3 regions of the Cupriavidus sp. FW306-01-F10A genome follow, and region 3 is predicted to be linked to each of the others. Evidence: predicted binding sites of a transcription regulator. Region 3 holds the regulator's gene; each other region holds the start of a gene.
The links. Region 3 encodes sigma-54, which starts transcription at its own class of promoters, with help from an activator protein. Its sites were predicted from a motif close to TGGCANGNAANCTGCTTT; they were not measured.

Region 1 (5,340 bases), on a different contig from region 3:
CAGCGCCGCGCAGAAGCGCGCGATGGTGGGCTGCGACACGCCGGCGCGCTCGGCCAGCTCGGGCATCGACAGCCGGATCACGGCGGCGCCATGCCGGGCGACATAGTCGGCCAGGCGGCGTTCAGAAGGGCGGAGCGTGTCGTAGACGGCTAGGATTCGGTCGCGCATGGCGGCAGGGAGGCAGTGTCTGGGGTTGCGGATATGTAGAGATTCTACATCGGATGGCGCCGCATCTTGCCCGAAATGGTGCATCGTCCGCCCTCGGGGTTTGCCATGATTTCGGGAATTTCTGCGCAATTGTGATGCATGAGCGGGTCGACGGGGTGCTCGCGCTCGGTATAATGGCGGTGATCTGTAGAAAATCTACAATCGATGGCGCGGTATTGCCGCGCCGCCACCAAGCCCACAAGGAACGTCTCCGCCATGCCTTCTGCCGTCCATGCCGAGCTTCTTGCCGTCACCGAGCGTATCGTTGCGCGCAGCCGCGCCAGCCGCGCCGCCTACCTTGCCCGCTGCGAGCGCGCCCAGGCTGAACTGGGGCCGCTGCGCGGCATGTCCTGCGCCAACCTGGCGCACGGCTTTGCCGCACTGCCGGCCAACGACAAGCTGAAGCTGCGCGTCGACCATGCTCCCAACCTGGGCATCGTCACCGCGTACAACGACATGCTGTCGGCGCACCAGCCGTACGAGCGCTACCCCGCCGTGATCCGCGAGGCCGCGCGCGCGGTGGGCGCGGTGGCGCAGGTGGCGGGCGGCGTGCCGGCGATGTGCGACGGCATCACGCAGGGCAACCCGGGCATGGAGCTGTCGCTGTTCTCGCGCGATGCGATTGCGATGGGCACCGCGGTGGCGCTGTCGCACAACACCTTTGATGCGGCGCTGATGCTGGGCGTGTGCGACAAGATCGTGCCCGGCCTGCTGATGGGCGCGCTGCAGTTCGGCCACCTGCCGATGGTGTTCGTGCCGGCGGGCCCGATGGCCAGCGGGCTGCCCAACAAGGAGAAGGCGCGCGTGCGCCAGCTCTACGCCACCGGCCAGGTCGGGCGCGACGCGCTGCTCGAAGCCGAATGCCAGGCCTACCACGGCGCCGGCACCTGCACCTTCTACGGCACCGCCAACAGCAACCAGTTCCTGATGGAAATCATGGGCCTGCACCTGCCGGGCGCGGCCTTCGTGCACCCGGACAGCGGCCTGCGCGATGCGCTGACCGCGGCGGCCGCGCAACGCGCGATCGCCCTGCGCGCGCGCGGCGACGAATACCTGCCGCTGGCGCGCATTGTTGACGAACGCGCCATTGCCAACGCCATGGTCGGCCTGCTGGCGACCGGCGGCTCCACCAACCACACCATCCACCTGGTGGCGATGGCGCGCGCCGCGGGCATCGTCATCGACTGGAACGATTTCGACCTGCTGTCGCGCATCACGCCGCTGCTGGCGCGCGTCTACCCGAATGGCTCGGCCGATGTGAACCACTTCCATGCCGCGGGCGGCGCCGGTTTCGTCATCCGCGAACTGCTGCAGGCCGGCCTGCTGCACGAGGACGTGCAGACCGTGGCCGGCCCCGGGCTGGCCCGCTATGCGCAGGAACCGGTGATGACCGACGGCGTGCTGCGCTGGCGCGACGGCGCGGCGCACAGCGGCGACGCACAGGTGCTGGCGACGGCCGCGGAGCCTTTCTCGGCCGAGGGCGGGCTGCGGCTGATGCAGGGCAACCTGGGCCGCGGCGTGATCAAGGTCTCGGCGGTGGCGCCGGAGCACCGCGTGGTCGAAGCCCCGGTGCGGGTGTTCGATGCGCAAGAGGCGCTGCAGGCGGCCTTCGATGCGGGCGAGCTGACCGGCGACCTGGTCGCGGTCGTGCGTTTCCAGGGGCCGAATGCCAACGGCATGCCCGAGCTGCACCGCCTGACCCCGGTGCTGGGCGCGCTGCAGGACGCCGGCCACAAGGTGGCGCTGGTGACCGACGGCCGCATGTCCGGCGCGTCGGGCAAGGTGCCGGCGGTGATCCACGTCGGCCCCGAGGCGCTGGCCGGCGGCGCGCTCGCGCGCGTGCGCGACGGCGACCGCATCCGTGTCGATGCCGTTGCCGGCACGCTGCAGTGGCTGGGCGACGAAGGCGAATTCGCGGCGCGCGAGCTGGCCGCGGCGCCGGACGACGATTTCGCGCAATTCAGCCTGGGGCGCGGCCTGTTCGGCCTGTTCCGGCGCCACGCGCGCATCGCGGAAGAGGGCGGCAGCGCACTTGACCTGTCCGAGGCGGATGCCGGGGCCGGCGCAGGCGGGCGCCAACGTACCGCAGCGGCGCAAACCGTCGCACAATAGCCAGGCCTGAGGCCGATTTTCCCCTGAAGTTCCCTGCGGGGCGGCAGCGCCCCCGGGCGTCTTTGCGCCGCCGCAAGGACGTCCAGCTGGACCGACAAGGACAGACAAGGATGGCGACACCATCCGATACCAAGACCGACGGAGCAGACATGATCTATATCCTGATGGGCGTTTCCGGCAGCGGCAAGACCACGGTCGGCCAGTTGCTGGCGCAGCGACTGGGCTGCGGCTTCCATGACGCCGATGCATTCCACAGCGACGCCAACAAGGCCAAGATGCACGCCGGCGTCCCGCTGACCGACGAAGACCGCTGGCCGTGGCTGGCGGCCATGCGCGCAGCCATCGACGCGGCCCGGGCCGAAGGCCGCACCCATGTGTTCACCTGCTCGGCACTGCGCCAGGCCTACCGCGACCGGCTGACCCCGCCCGACGGCGGCGTGACCTTCGTCTTCATGAAGGGCGATGCATCGCTGATCGGCACGCGCCTGTCCGCGCGCACGGAACACTTCTTCAACCCCGACCTGCTGCAAAGCCAGTTCGATACGCTGGAAGAGCCCAGCGACGCGCTGGTGCTCGACATCCGCCAGTCGCCCGAGGCGCTGGTCGCCACCATCCTGCAGGCCACGGTGCCGCAGGGCGCCGCCGCGGCGCGCTGACCTGCTGACCTCGCCGACCGTTCCGGCCGGCCCCGTGCCCGTGCAGCCCGCAAGCGGCCGCCAGCCTGGCTGGCGGCCGTTTTTGCGTGCGCTGGCAGACATCTTGCTAGTTCACTTTCCGTGCCGGCCGGCACCCGCCAGCTTGCGGGTTTCGCCGGTACGGGTATGCTGAAAGGGCCAGTGACTCGACAGTATCGCCGTGAGCGTCCCGAACGGGCAGGCGCGGCGGGCTGGGGACAGGAAAGCCAGGGCAAAACCAGGGCAGCCGGTAGCGACCCCGAAGTCGCAGTGAAGCGGTAGCACCGGAAGCCCGCGACATGGAGGAACGGCCATCATGGCGGGGCGGTATTTCGACGAGATGCTGGACTGGCGCACGGACAGGGCGCAATGGGTTATCCAGGCGGGGCAGGCATTGCCTGAAGGCGCGGTGCGCGCGCATTACCGGCATTTCGCTGACTGGCTGGCGCGGCAGTCTGAAGGCACGATGGGCAACAAGCGCGCCGAGGCCGACCTGATCTTCCGGCGCGTGGGCATTACCTTTGCCGTCTACGGCGACAAGGATGAAGCCAACAGCGGCACCGAACGCACCATTCCGTTCGACGTGATCCCGCGCATCTTCCCGGCCAGCGAATGGGCGCTGCTGGAAAAAGGGCTGCGCCAGCGCGTGGCCGCGCTCAACCGCTTTGTCCACGATATCTACCACGGCCAGGACATCATCCGCGCCGGCGTGATCCCGCCCGACCAGATCTACAACAACGCCCAGTACCGGCCCGAGATGCTAGGCGTCAACGTGCCGCACGACATCTATGCGCACGTGGCCGGCATCGATGTGGTGCGCGCCGGCGAGGGCGAGTTCTACGTGCTGGAAGACAACCTGCGCGTGCCCTCGGGGGTGTCGTACATGCTGGAAAACCGCAAGATGATGATGCGGTTGTTCCCGGACCTGTTCGCGCGCAACCGCGTGGCGCCGGTGGCCCACTATCCTGACCTGTTGCTCGACATGCTGCGCGGGGTGTCGCCGCAGGCCATTGCCGATCCCACCGTGGTGGTGCTGACGCCGGGCATGTACAACTCGGCCTACTTCGAGCATGCCTTCCTGGCGCAGCAGATGGGCGTGGAACTGGTCGAAGGCAGCGATCTCTTCGTCGAGGACGACCACCTGTTCATGCGCACCACGCAGGGCCCGCAGCGCGTCGACGTGATCTACCGCCGCGTCGACGACGACTTCCTCGACCCGCTGGTGTTCCGCCACGACTCCTCGCTGGGCGCGGCCGGCCTGCTGTCGGTCTACCGCGCCGGCAACGTGACCATCTGCAACGCCATCGGCACGGGCGTGGCCGACGACAAGTCGATCTATCCGTACGTGCCCGACATGATCCGCTTCTACCTGGGCGAAGAGGCCATCCTCAGCAACGTGCCGACCTATATGTGCCGGCGCCCGGACGACCTGCAGTACGTGCTGGACCATATGGAAGAACTGGTGGTCAAGGAGACCCACGGCGCCGGCGGCTACGGCATGCTGGTCGGCCCGGCCGCCACGCGGGCCGAGATCGATGCCTTCCGCGAAGTGGTGAAGGCGCGCCCGGAGCAGTACATCGCGCAGCCGACGCTGGCGCTGTCGACCTGCCCGACCTATGTGGAGTCGGGCATCGCGCCGCGCCATATCGACCTGCGCCCGTTCGTGCTGTCGGGCAAGGAGGTGCGCATGGTGCCAGGCGGGCTGACCCGCGTGGCGCTGCGCGAAGGCTCGCTGGTGGTGAATTCCTCGCAAGGGGGCGGCACCAAGGACACCTGGGTGCTGGAACGATGAACGCGAACCACGTGATGACCGCCGCAACGACCGCCATGGCGACCGCCGCCACGCCAGGAGAGCCCACATGCTGAGCCGCACCGCCGACCACCTGTTCTGGATGGCCCGCTACACCGAGCGCGCGGAGAACACTGCGCGCATGCTCGACGTCAACTACCAGACCTCGCTCCTGCCGCAATCGGCCGAGGTGGCCGAGCAGGGCTGGTGGGCCATGCTCGATATCTCCGAGCTGACCGACGTCTTCGACCACAAGTACGGACTGCTGTCGCGCGACGATGTGATCGACTTCATGGTGCGCGACATGACCAACGCCTCGTCCATCATGAGCTGCCTGCGCGCGGCGCGCGAGAACGCGCGCGCGGTGCGCGGCTCGCTGACCACCGAGGTCTGGGAGACCGTCAACACCACCTGGCTGGAGGTGCAGCGCCTGATCGCCGACGGCGTGCTGAAGGAAGACCCGTCGGCGTTCTTTGAATGGGTCAAGTTCCGCTCGCACCTGGCGCGCGGGGTCCAGTTCGGCACCATGCTCAAGGACGATGCCTTCCACTTCATGCG
Region 2 (5,340 bases), on a different contig from region 3:
GTCGAGGTGGTGGCGCTGAACTGGAAGTGGCTGTTCATCTATCCGGAACTGAAGATCGCCACGGTCAACCAGATCGCCTTCCCGGTCGACACCCCGGTGAACTTCAAGATCACCTCGGATTCGATCATGAATTCGTTCTTCATCCCGCAACTGGGCAGCCAGGTATACGCCATGGCAGGGATGGAGACCAAGCTCCACCTGATCGCCAACGAAGCCGGCTCTTACGACGGCGTGTCCGCCAACTACAGCGGCGGCGGCTTCTCGGGCATGAAGTTCAAGGCGGTCGCCATGTCGAACTATGAGTTCGACCAGTGGGTCGCCAAGGTTCGCGCCTCGTCCACCGAACTGGGCGTTGAAGGCTACAAGACGCTGGCACAACCCAGCGAGAAGGAGCCGGTCACGTACTACGGCAAGGTGGAAGACAAGCTCTTCCACAACATCCTGCACAAGTACATGGGCCACAGCGGCACGGCGCTCGCCGCCGACGGGTTCAAGGGCGGCCCGATCTGCACGTCGCGCAACACCCTCGGTGAAGAGCAGCTGTCGATGACCACGCCTGTGAAGGCGCTGGGCGCGCAATCCTAGGAGCAATGATGTTTGGCAAGTTGAGTTTGTCGGCGATTCCGTTTCATGAGCCGATCATCATGGTCGTTCTGGCCGGCGTCGCCCTGGGCGGTGCCGCGCTGCTAGGCGCGATCACCTATTTCAAGAAGTGGGGCTACCTCTGGAACGAGTGGTTCACCTCGGTCGACCACAAGAAGATCGGCGTGATGTACTGCCTGGTCGCGCTGATCATGCTGCTGCGCGGCTTCGCCGACGCGGTCATGATGCGCACCCAGCTGGCGCTCGCCACCAATGGCGCGACCGGCGTGCTGCCGCCCGAGCACTACGACCAGATCTTCACCGCCCACGGCGTGATCATGATCTTCTTCGTGGCCATGCCGCTGATGACCGGCCTGATGAACCTGGTCGTGCCGCTGCAGATCGGCGCGCGCGACGTGGCCTTCCCGTTCCTGAACACGCTGTCGTTCTGGCTGTTCGTGTCGGGCGCCATGCTGGTCAATGTCTCGCTGGGCGTCGGTGAATTCGCCAAGACCGGCTGGCTGGCCTACCCGCCGCTGTCGGGCCTGGACTTCAGCCCGGGCGTGGGGGTGGACTACTACCTCTGGAGCTTGCAGATCTCGGGCCTGGGCACCTTGCTGACCGGCGTGAACTTCCTGGTGACGATCCTGCGCATGCGCGCGCCGGGCATGACGCTGATGCGCATGCCGGTGTTCACCTGGACCGCGCTGTGTACCAACGTGCTGATCGTGGCTGCCTTCCCGGTGCTGACCGTGACCCTGGCGCTGCTGGGCCTGGACCGCTACGTCGGTACCCACTTCTTCACGAACGACGGTGGCGGCAACGCCATGATGTACGTGAACCTGATCTGGATCTGGGGCCACCCCGAGGTGTACATCCTGATCCTGCCGGCGTTCGGCATCTTCTCTGAAGTGATCGCCACGTTCTCGGGCAAGAAGCTGTTCGGCTACAAGGGCATGGTGTACGCGACCGCCGCGATCATGGTGCTGTCGTTCATCGTGTGGCTGCACCACTTCTTCACGATGGGCTCGGGCGCCAACGTCAACGCGTTCTTCGGCATCACCACCATGATCATCTCCATCCCGACCGGGGTGAAGATCTTCAACTGGCTGTTCACCATGTACCGCGGCCGGGTCCAGATGACCTCGCCGGTGCTGTGGACGCTGGGCTTCATGATCACCTTCGTGATCGGCGGCATGACCGGCGTGCTGATGGCCGTGCCGGCCGCTGACTTCGTGCTGCACAACAGCCTGTTCCTGATCGCCCACTTCCACAACGTGATCATCGGCGGCGTGCTGTTCGGCTACCTGGCCGGCATCACCTACTGGTGGCCGAAGGCGTTCGGCTTCACGCTGAACGAGCGGCTGGGCAAGTGCGCCTTCTGGTGCTGGCTGGTCGGCTTCTACTTCGCCTTCATGCCGCTGTACGTGCTGGGCCTGATGGGCATGACCCGCCGCCTGAACCACACCGACAACCCGGCCTGGACGCCGTGGCTGTACCTGGCCGTGGTCGGCGTGGTGTTCGTGGCGCTGGGCATCTTCTTCCAGGTGCTGCAGATCGTGGTGTCGATCCGCGACCGCAAGAAGCTGGCCGACGTGACCGGCGACCCGTGGGGCGGCCGTACCCTGGAGTGGGCCACCTCGTCGCCGCCGCCGTTCTACAACTTCGCGCACACCCCGGTGGTGCGTGACCTGGACGCGTTCTCCGACATGAAGGCCCGTGGCGAGACGCTGCCGACCGAAGGCTACGAGAAGATCCACATGCCCAAGAACACGGGCGCGGGCTTCATCATCGGCGCCTTCAGCCTGGTGTTCGGCTTTGCCCTGACCTGGCATATCTGGTGGATGGCCATCGTTGGCCTGGTGGGCATGGTGTGGGCGTTCATCCACCGCAGCAACGACGACCATATCGACTACTACGTGCCGGCCACCGAGGTCGAGCAGATCGAAACGCGCCATCTGCAGCGCATTGCTTCGCAAGCCTGAGAACCATGTCGACTCAAGTCCTAGACCGCATCCCCGCGCAGGCCGGCGCACCGGCCAAAGCCGACGCGCATGGCCATGACCATGCGCACCACGATACCAGTGCCAATACGGTGTATGGCTTCTGGATCTACCTGATGAGCGACTGCATCATCTTCGCCGGACTGTTCGCGGCCTTCGCCGTGCTGCGCGGCGAACTGGCAGGCGGCCCGTCGGCGAAGGAGCTGTTCGAGCTCAACTACGTGCTGGTGGAGACCTTCATCCTGCTGTTCTCCTCGATCACGTACGGCATGGCGATGATCTCGCTGCAGAACCGCAGCCTGAGCCGCGTGCAGGTGTGGCTCGGCATCACGTTCCTGCTGGGCGCGGCATTCATGGCGATGGAAATCAACGAATTCCATCACCTGATCGCCGAAGGCGCCGGCCCGGGCCGCAGCGCGTTCCTGTCGTCGTTCTTCACGCTGGTCGGCACCCACGGCCTGCACGTCGCCAGCGGCATGCTGTGGATGATCGTGCTGATGTGGCAACTGTCGAAGAAGGGCATCACCCCGACCCTGAGCAAGCGCCTGATGTGCCTGTCGCTGTTCTGGCACTTCCTGGACGTGGTCTGGATCGGCGTGTTTACCGTGGTCTACCTGATGGGACATCTGTGATGGCACAACACAACGCACCGGCGGCGCACGGCGCCCACGATTCGCACGACTCGCACGCGGGTCATGACACCCACGCCAGCTTCAAGTCGTACGCAATCGGCTTCATCCTGGCCGTGATCCTGACCGTGGTCCCGTTCAAGCTCGTGATGGACGGCAGCATGGACAAGGGCACCATCCTCTGGATCATCCTCGGCATGGCCGCGGTCCAGATCCTGGTCCACCTGAAGTACTTCCTGCACCTGGACACGTCGTCCGAGCAGCGCAGCAACGTGATCGCGCTGCTGTTCACGGCGCTGATCCTGGTGATCGTGGTGGCGGGTTCGCTGTGGATCATGCACAACCTGAATGCCAACATGATGGTGATGTAAGGACCAACGTCCTGGCATCGAGAGCGGGGCCCTGCAAGGGGCCCCGTTTTTTTTTGCCCGTCGCCTGCCTTGGGGCATGACGCCCGGCCTTGGTGCGGGGACGCGCAGCGCCTGGTGCCTTGCGCATGCCGCCCGCACGGAATTGCGCAGATGCACGGGAGTGGTGCGTGCGCCGCCTGCACTGCTCTGGTGCGGATGCGCGATCGTGGGCGGCGGCAGCGCCTGCGCGCCGCGCCAGCACGCCATCTGCCGGGGGTGCGGTGGGTATCAGGCGGCCTGCCTCCATGGCACGCTAGTTGCAGAAGCATCACCCGGGGAGCGTAGTCCCTGACTAACACCATAAACGGGAGCTGCAAATGCAACGACGTGACATGCTGAAGCTGTCGGCGATAGCCGCCGCGGCAATGATCGGTACCAGCCCGCTGGCCATGGCGCAGTCCAAGGAACCGATCAAGGTCGGTATCCTGCACTCGCTGTCCGGCACCATGGCCATTTCGGAGACGTCGCTGAAGGACGTGGCCCTGATGACCATCGACGAGATCAACAAGAGCGGCGGCGTGCTGGGGCGCAAGCTGGAGCCGGTGGTGGTGGATCCCGCCTCGAACTGGCCGCTGTTCGCGGAAAAGGCGCGCCAGCTGATCACCAAGGACAAGGTCGCGGTGACCTTCGGCTGCTGGACCTCGGTGTCGCGCAAATCCGTGCTGCCGGTCTACGAAGAGCTGAACTCGCTGCTGTTCTACCCGGTGCAGTATGAAGGCGAAGAGATGTCGAAGAACGTCTTCTACACCGGTGCAGCGCCCAACCAGCAGGCCATTCCGGCGGTGGAATACCTGATGAGCAAGGAAGGCGGCGGCGCCAAGCGCTTCTTCCTGCTGGGCACGGACTACGTCTACCCGCGCACCACCAACAAGATCCTGCGCGCCTTCCTGAAGAGCAAGGGCGTGGCCGACAAGGACATCGAAGAGGTCTACACCCCGTTTGGCCACAGCGACTACCAGACCATCGTCGCCAATATCAAGAAGTTCTCGCAGGGCGGCAAGACCGCGGTGATCTCCACCATCAACGGCGACTCCAACGTGCCGTTCTACAAGGAACTTGGCAACGCCGGGCTGAAGGCCAAGGACGTGCCGGTGGTGGCGTTCTCGGTGGGTGAGGAGGAACTGCGCGGCATCGATACCAAGCCGCTGGTGGGCCACCTGGCCGCATGGAACTACTTCATGTCGGTCAAGAACCCCGAGAACGACGCCTTCCGCAAGCAGTGGGCGGCATGGGTCAAGGCCAACAACCTGCCCGGCGGCGACAAGCGTGTGACCAACGACCCGATGGAAGCCACCTACGTGGGCATCCATATGTGGGCGCAGGCCGTGAAGAAGGCCGGCACCACCGACACCAACAAGGTGCGCGCCGCCATGTACGGCCAGACCTTCAAGGCACCGGACGGCTTCACGCTGACCATGGGCGAGAACCACCACCTGTACAAGCCGGTGATGATCGGCGAAGTGAAGGGCGACGGCCAGTTCTCGGTGGTGTGGAAGACGCCGAAGGCGGTGCGCGCGCAGCCGTGGAGCCCGTTCATCGCGGGTAACGAAGGCAAGCCGGACAAGGTGATGTAAGTAAGCCGGGCCACCCGCTGCCGGTTGGCTCCCCTCTCCCGCTTGCGGGAGAGGGGCTGGGGGAGAGGGCAGGCGCTTGCCAGCCAGATGGCAAGCGCTTCGTCATGGACACCTGCCTTCTCCCCAAACACTCATTCCGCAA
Region 3 (5,340 bases):
CCCGCAAGGGCATGGCCATGACCGCCGTGGTGGACCCGGACGGACACGCCATCGGCGTCTTCACCGACGGCGACCTGCGCCGCCTGCTGGAAACCCCGCGCGACTGGAAGACCGTGCCCATCGGCGACGTCATGCACCGCAACCCGCACGTGGTCAACGAGAACCAGCTCGCCGTCGAAGCGGTGCAGGTGATGGAGGCCAACCGCATCAACCAGCTGCTGGTGGTGGATGACGACGGCCGCCTGACCGGCGCGCTGCATATCCACGACCTGACCCGCGCCAAGGTCATCTGAGCGGGCGCGGCCCGGCACAACCGGCACAACGCCAAGGACACCATGCAGGCACTCCTCGCCTCCCTCAGCGGCATCTTCATGCGGCTGCTGCCGCTGCTGCTGATGGCCTTCGTGGCGGGCAGCACGTTCTGGCTGGTCCAGATCAACTCCCCCAAGGAAGACCCGGCCGCGCAAAGCGCCAAGAAGCATGAGCCCGATTACTTCATGGACCGCTTCTCGGCCACTGAGCTGGCGCCGGACGGCAGCACCAAGATCCGCTTCACCGGCGAGCGCATGATCCATTTCGAAGATGACCAGACCTACGAGGTGACCCGGCCCGCCATGCGCGCGTACGAGCCGGATCGCCCGCCGGTCACCGCCCGCGCCGATATGGGCCGCATGAACGCCGAGGGCTCGGTGATCGACCTGTACGGCAACGGCTTCGTCATGCGCCAGCAGGGCGTGGACGTGTCCAAGGACCCGCAGCTGACCGCCGCATCCAGTTATTTCCAGCTGCTGGTCAATGACGACATCGTCAAGACCGACAAGCCGGTCAAGCTGACGCGCGGGCCGTCGGTGATGACCGCCAACGGCCTGATCTTCAACAACGTCACGCGCGAAGTACAATTGCTCGGCAATGTACGCGGCACCATCATCACCGGGCCGACCCCGGGCCGCGCGCCGGGGTCCTGAGCCCCGGCCCGGGGGCCGCACCAACCCGCACCAACGTACCCAGACGCCCTCAAGCAACCCTGCCAACATGACTGCTTCCCTGACGACATCGTCCCGTCGACGCACCGCCCCGGCCCTGCTCGCCCTGGCCATGGCCTTCGGCCTGCTGGCCCAGCCCGCCCTGGCCGAGCGCGCGGACCGCGACAAGCCGATGGTGCTGGAGGCGGACAACGCCAGCTACGACGACGTCAAGCAGATCTATACGCTGACCGGCAACGTGGTGCTGACCAAGGGCACCATGATCCTGAAGTCCGACGCCGCCGAACTGCGCACCGATCCCGAGGGCTACCAGTTCGCGGTGGCCACCGCCAAGCCGGGCAAGCAGGCCTACATCCGGCAGAAGCGCGAAGGCGTCGACGAATACATCGACGGCTGGGGCGACCGCATCGAGTACGACGGCAAGCAGGAGTACTCCAAGCTGATCGGCAATGCCCGCATGGCGCGCCTGCAGGGCGCCAAGCAGGTCGACGAGATCCGCGGCGCGGTGCTGACCTACGACAGCCGCAAGGAGTTCTACACGGCTGCCGGCGGCGGCAGCGGCGACGCCGCGGCCGCCAATCCGTCCGGCCGCGTACGCGCGGTGCTGTCGCCGCGCCAGGACCAGAAGGCCGGCGCCACGGGCAGCAGCGGCTCGCCGCTGGACCTGAAGCCAGCGCCCGCGCCTGCCAACAAACCCTGACGCCTGGCGCCGGCTGCGTGCATCGCATGCGGCCGGCGCCGGAAACGCCTGAACGCCAGACTGTGCCAATGACCGATACCGCAACCATCGCCGACAAGCCTTCCGTCGAAGCCTCCACCGTCCTTGCCGGCGGCAGCACCCTGGTCGTGCGCCACCTGAAGAAGCGCTATGGCTCGCGCACGGTGGTCAAGGACGTCTCGCTCGACGTGAAGAGCGGCGAGGTGGTCGGCCTGCTCGGGCCCAACGGCGCGGGCAAGACCACGTCGTTCTACATGATCGTGGGCCTGGTGGCGCTGGACGAAGGCGATATCGTGCTCGACGGCGACCACATTAGCGGCCTGCCGATCCACGAGCGCGCGCGCATGGGGCTGTCGTACCTGCCGCAGGAAGCCTCGGTATTCCGCAAGCTCAACGTCGAAGAGAACATCCGCGCGGTGCTGGAGCTGCAGCTGGACAAGGGCAAGCCGCTGGCCAAGGCCGAGATCGAGCGCCGCCTCGATTCGCTGCTCGACGACCTGCAGATCGCGCACCTGCGCAACAACCCGGCGCTGTCGCTGTCGGGCGGCGAGCGCCGCCGCGTGGAAATCGCGCGCGCGCTGGCGTCGTCGCCGCGCTTCATCCTGCTGGACGAACCCTTCGCCGGCGTGGACCCGATCGCCGTGGGCGAGATCCAGCGCATCGTCAGCTTCCTCAAGGCGCGCAATATCGGCGTGCTGATCACCGACCACAACGTGCGCGAGACGCTCGGCATCTGCGACCACGCCTACATCATCAGCGAAGGCACGGTGCTGGCCGCGGGCCAGCCCGAGGAAATCATCGCCAATGACGCAGTGCGGCGCGTCTACCTGGGCGAGAACTTCCGCATGTGATGCAGCGGCCTGCCATGGAGCGGCAGGCCTATTCGCGGGCGCACGTGGGCCTGCCACAGCCAGCAGCGATCAGACCGCATAAGCGATAGCAATTTCCGTTCCAACAACGGAAAGATGCGCATAGAATAGGTCGCATGAAACCGTCGCTACAGCTCCGCCTTTCCCAGCATCTGGCCCTGACCCCGCAACTGCAGCAGTCGATCCGGCTGCTGCAGCTTTCCACGCTGGAACTGCAGCAAGAGGTCGAACAGGCGCTGACGGAAAACCCTCTGCTCGAACGTGAGAACGACTGGATCGAAAGCCCGCTGCGCGTTGCGGCCGACGGCTCGGTCAACCTGCAGAGCGCACCGGCGCCCGCGCCGGCAGAGCCGCAGGGCAATGGCGAGGCCCGCGCCGATGGCGCGGCTGACGACGACAGCTATGGCGACAGCGGCAACGGCGACGACTATGGCAGCGGCGACTGGAGCCTGGACGACTTTGCCCGCCGCCCCCAGGGCGACGAGGATGAAAAAACGCCGATGCAGCTGCGCGAAGCCGAGCCCACGCTGCGCGAGTACCTGATGGAACAGCTCACGCCGCTGAAGATCTCCGCGCGCGACAAGGGCCTGGCCATCTTCCTGATCGAATCACTCGACGATGATGGCTACCTGAGCGCATCGCTTGAGGAGATCTGCACGGAGTTGCCGGAAGAACTCGAGTTCGAGATCGAGGAAGTCCACGCCATCCTCACGCTGCTGCAGAGCTTCGACCCGCCCGGCGTGGGCGCGCGCAACGCCGCCGAGTGCCTGGCCCTGCAGTTGCGGCGCCTGACGCACCCGCAGCGCGAACTGGCCCTGAACATCGTGACCAACCACCTGGAGTTGCTCGCAGTACGCGACTACACGCGGCTGAAGAAGGCGCTGCAGGTCGATGAAGCGGCGCTGAAGTCCGCACACGAACTGATCCGCTCGCTGGCGCCCTACCCCGGCCATGCATACAGCCGCCCGGAGGCGGACTTCGTGGTGCCGGACGTGTTCGTGCGCAAGGGTGGCGGCGGCTGGATCGCGCAGCTCAATCCGGATGTGATGCCGAGGCTGCGCATCAATGACATGTATGCACAAATCCTGCGTGGCGCGAAGGGTGAGTCCGGCACCGCCGGGCTGCAGCAGAAGCTGCAGGAGGCGCGCTGGCTGATCAAGAACATCCAGCAGAGGTTCGACACAATCCTGCGTGTCTCGCAGGCCATTGTCGAGCGTCAAAAGAACTTTTTCAGCCACGGCGAAATCGCCATGCGCCCCTTGGTTTTGCGGGAGATTGCCGATACACTGGGTTTACACGAGTCAACCATCTCCCGGGTGACGACCAATAAATATATGGCAACGCCGATGGGTACTTTCGAACTGAAGTACTTCTTCGGCAGCCACGTGTCCACCGAAACCGGTGGCGCGGCTTCATCAACGGCCATCCGCGCCTTGATCAAGCAACTGATAGGAGCCGAAGACCCGAGGAATCCCCTTTCCGACAGTCGCATTGCCGAACTGCTGGGCGAACAAGGCTTCGTTGTCGCACGCCGCACCGTTGCCAAGTATCGCGAAGCCCTGAAGATCCCCGCAGTCAATCTCCGCAAGTCTTTGTAGCCGAGCCCACCGCCTGCCTGGTGAGGCTCTTTCAGAAGGAGAAGCGCTATGAACTTCAAGATCAGTGGACACCACCTGGACATCACGCCCCCTCTGCGTGAGTACGTGGAAACGAAGCTGGAGCGAATCGTCAGGCATTTCGATCAAGTCATTGGCGTTAGTGTGCTGCTCTCTGTCGACAACCATAAGGAAAAGGACCGGCGTCAGTACGCGGAAATCAATCTACATCTCAAGGGCAAGGACATCTTTGTCGAAGCGCATCACGAAGACCTGTATGCAGCGATCGACGCACTCGTCGACAAGCTGGACCGTCAGGTGATCCGCTACAAGGATCGCGTGCAAGGCCACGACCGCGAAGCGGTCAAGTACCAGATGGCCGCAGCGCAAATGCAGCAATGACCGTGCCCGGCAGCCCCGCAGCGGGCTGCTGAATCAGGATTGAACAGGCAAGCCGCGCCACGAAGCGCGGCTTTTTTGCGCCCTCGCGTTCCCGGTTGCCGCCGGCATGCCGCGCCCGCACTGGCGGCGCGGCCCGGCTGTGGCGCCGGAGCCAATGCTTTTCACCCGAATGAGCAAGGGTGTTCGCAAGCGCAGCGCCAAGGTGTATGCTGCGCCATACAAAGAGAGGGAATCCTGGCCGTGCCCCGCACCGGTGCACCGGCTCCCCGCCGCGGAGGCACGATTGCATCACCATGTATCGTTCTGCACCGGCTTGCCCCGTTGCGCTGCACAATGCGGGAGTAGTCGCTGCTCTATAATGGGCCGGACGCCTCCGGCCAGGCCAACGGCAGGCCGGAGCCAGCCCACTGCCCGGCGGGGCGGTCCGCCCGCTAACTGAAATCCTGCGCATCGCCCATGAATCGTTTGGCCAAATTGCTGCCACCCGGCAACATCACCCTCGACGTCAGCGTCACCAGCAAGAAGCGTGTGTTCGAGCAGGCCGGGCTCCTCTTCGAGAACAACCATGGTGTGGCGCGCGCCATCGTGACGGACAACCTGTTCGCGCGCGAGTCGCTTGGATCCACCGGCCTGGGCGCCGGCGTGGCAATCCCGCACGGCCGCATCAAGGGCCTGAAGCAGCCGCTGGCCGCGTTCATGCGCCTGGCCGAACCAATTCCGTTCGAATCGCCCGATGGCAAGCCGGTATCGCTGCTGATCTTCCTGCTGGTGCC

Region 1: a site for sigma-54 is predicted at 3,068-3,085, ahead of AC3WLF_RS30880 (circularly permuted type 2 ATP-grasp protein). Genes of this name have one in related genera too.
Region 2: a site for sigma-54 is predicted at 3,871-3,888, ahead of urtA (urea ABC transporter substrate-binding protein). Genes of this name have one in related genera too.

Annotation. Positions count from the first base shown of each region.
Region 1 covers NZ_JBYSYA010000043.1:17,578-22,917, reverse strand. The annotation lists gene AC3WLF_RS30900 (MurR/RpiR family transcriptional regulator) at 1-168, opposite strand, end outside; gene AC3WLF_RS30895 (hypothetical protein) at 213-425, opposite strand; gene edd (phosphogluconate dehydratase) at 424-2,319, shown strand; gene AC3WLF_RS30885 (gluconokinase) at 2,469-2,975, shown strand; gene AC3WLF_RS30880 (circularly permuted type 2 ATP-grasp protein) at 3,310-4,785, shown strand; gene AC3WLF_RS30875 (alpha-E domain-containing protein) at 4,853-5,340, shown strand, end outside.
Region 2 covers NZ_JBYSYA010000002.1:98,517-103,856, reverse strand. The annotation lists gene cyoA (ubiquinol oxidase subunit II) at 1-585, shown strand, start outside; gene cyoB (cytochrome o ubiquinol oxidase subunit I) at 594-2,567, shown strand; gene cyoC (cytochrome o ubiquinol oxidase subunit III) at 2,573-3,217, shown strand; gene cyoD (cytochrome o ubiquinol oxidase subunit IV) at 3,217-3,585, shown strand; gene urtA (urea ABC transporter substrate-binding protein) at 3,942-5,198, shown strand.
Region 3 covers NZ_JBYSYA010000004.1:115,163-120,502, reverse strand. The annotation lists gene AC3WLF_RS07855 (KpsF/GutQ family sugar-phosphate isomerase) at 1-293, shown strand, start outside; gene lptC (LPS export ABC transporter periplasmic protein LptC) at 336-965, shown strand; gene lptA (lipopolysaccharide transport periplasmic protein LptA) at 1,033-1,683, shown strand; gene lptB (LPS export ABC transporter ATP-binding protein) at 1,752-2,552, shown strand; gene AC3WLF_RS07835 (RNA polymerase factor sigma-54) at 2,687-4,168, shown strand; gene hpf (ribosome hibernation-promoting factor, HPF/YfiA family) at 4,217-4,567, shown strand; gene ptsN (PTS IIA-like nitrogen regulatory protein PtsN) at 5,024-5,340, shown strand, end outside.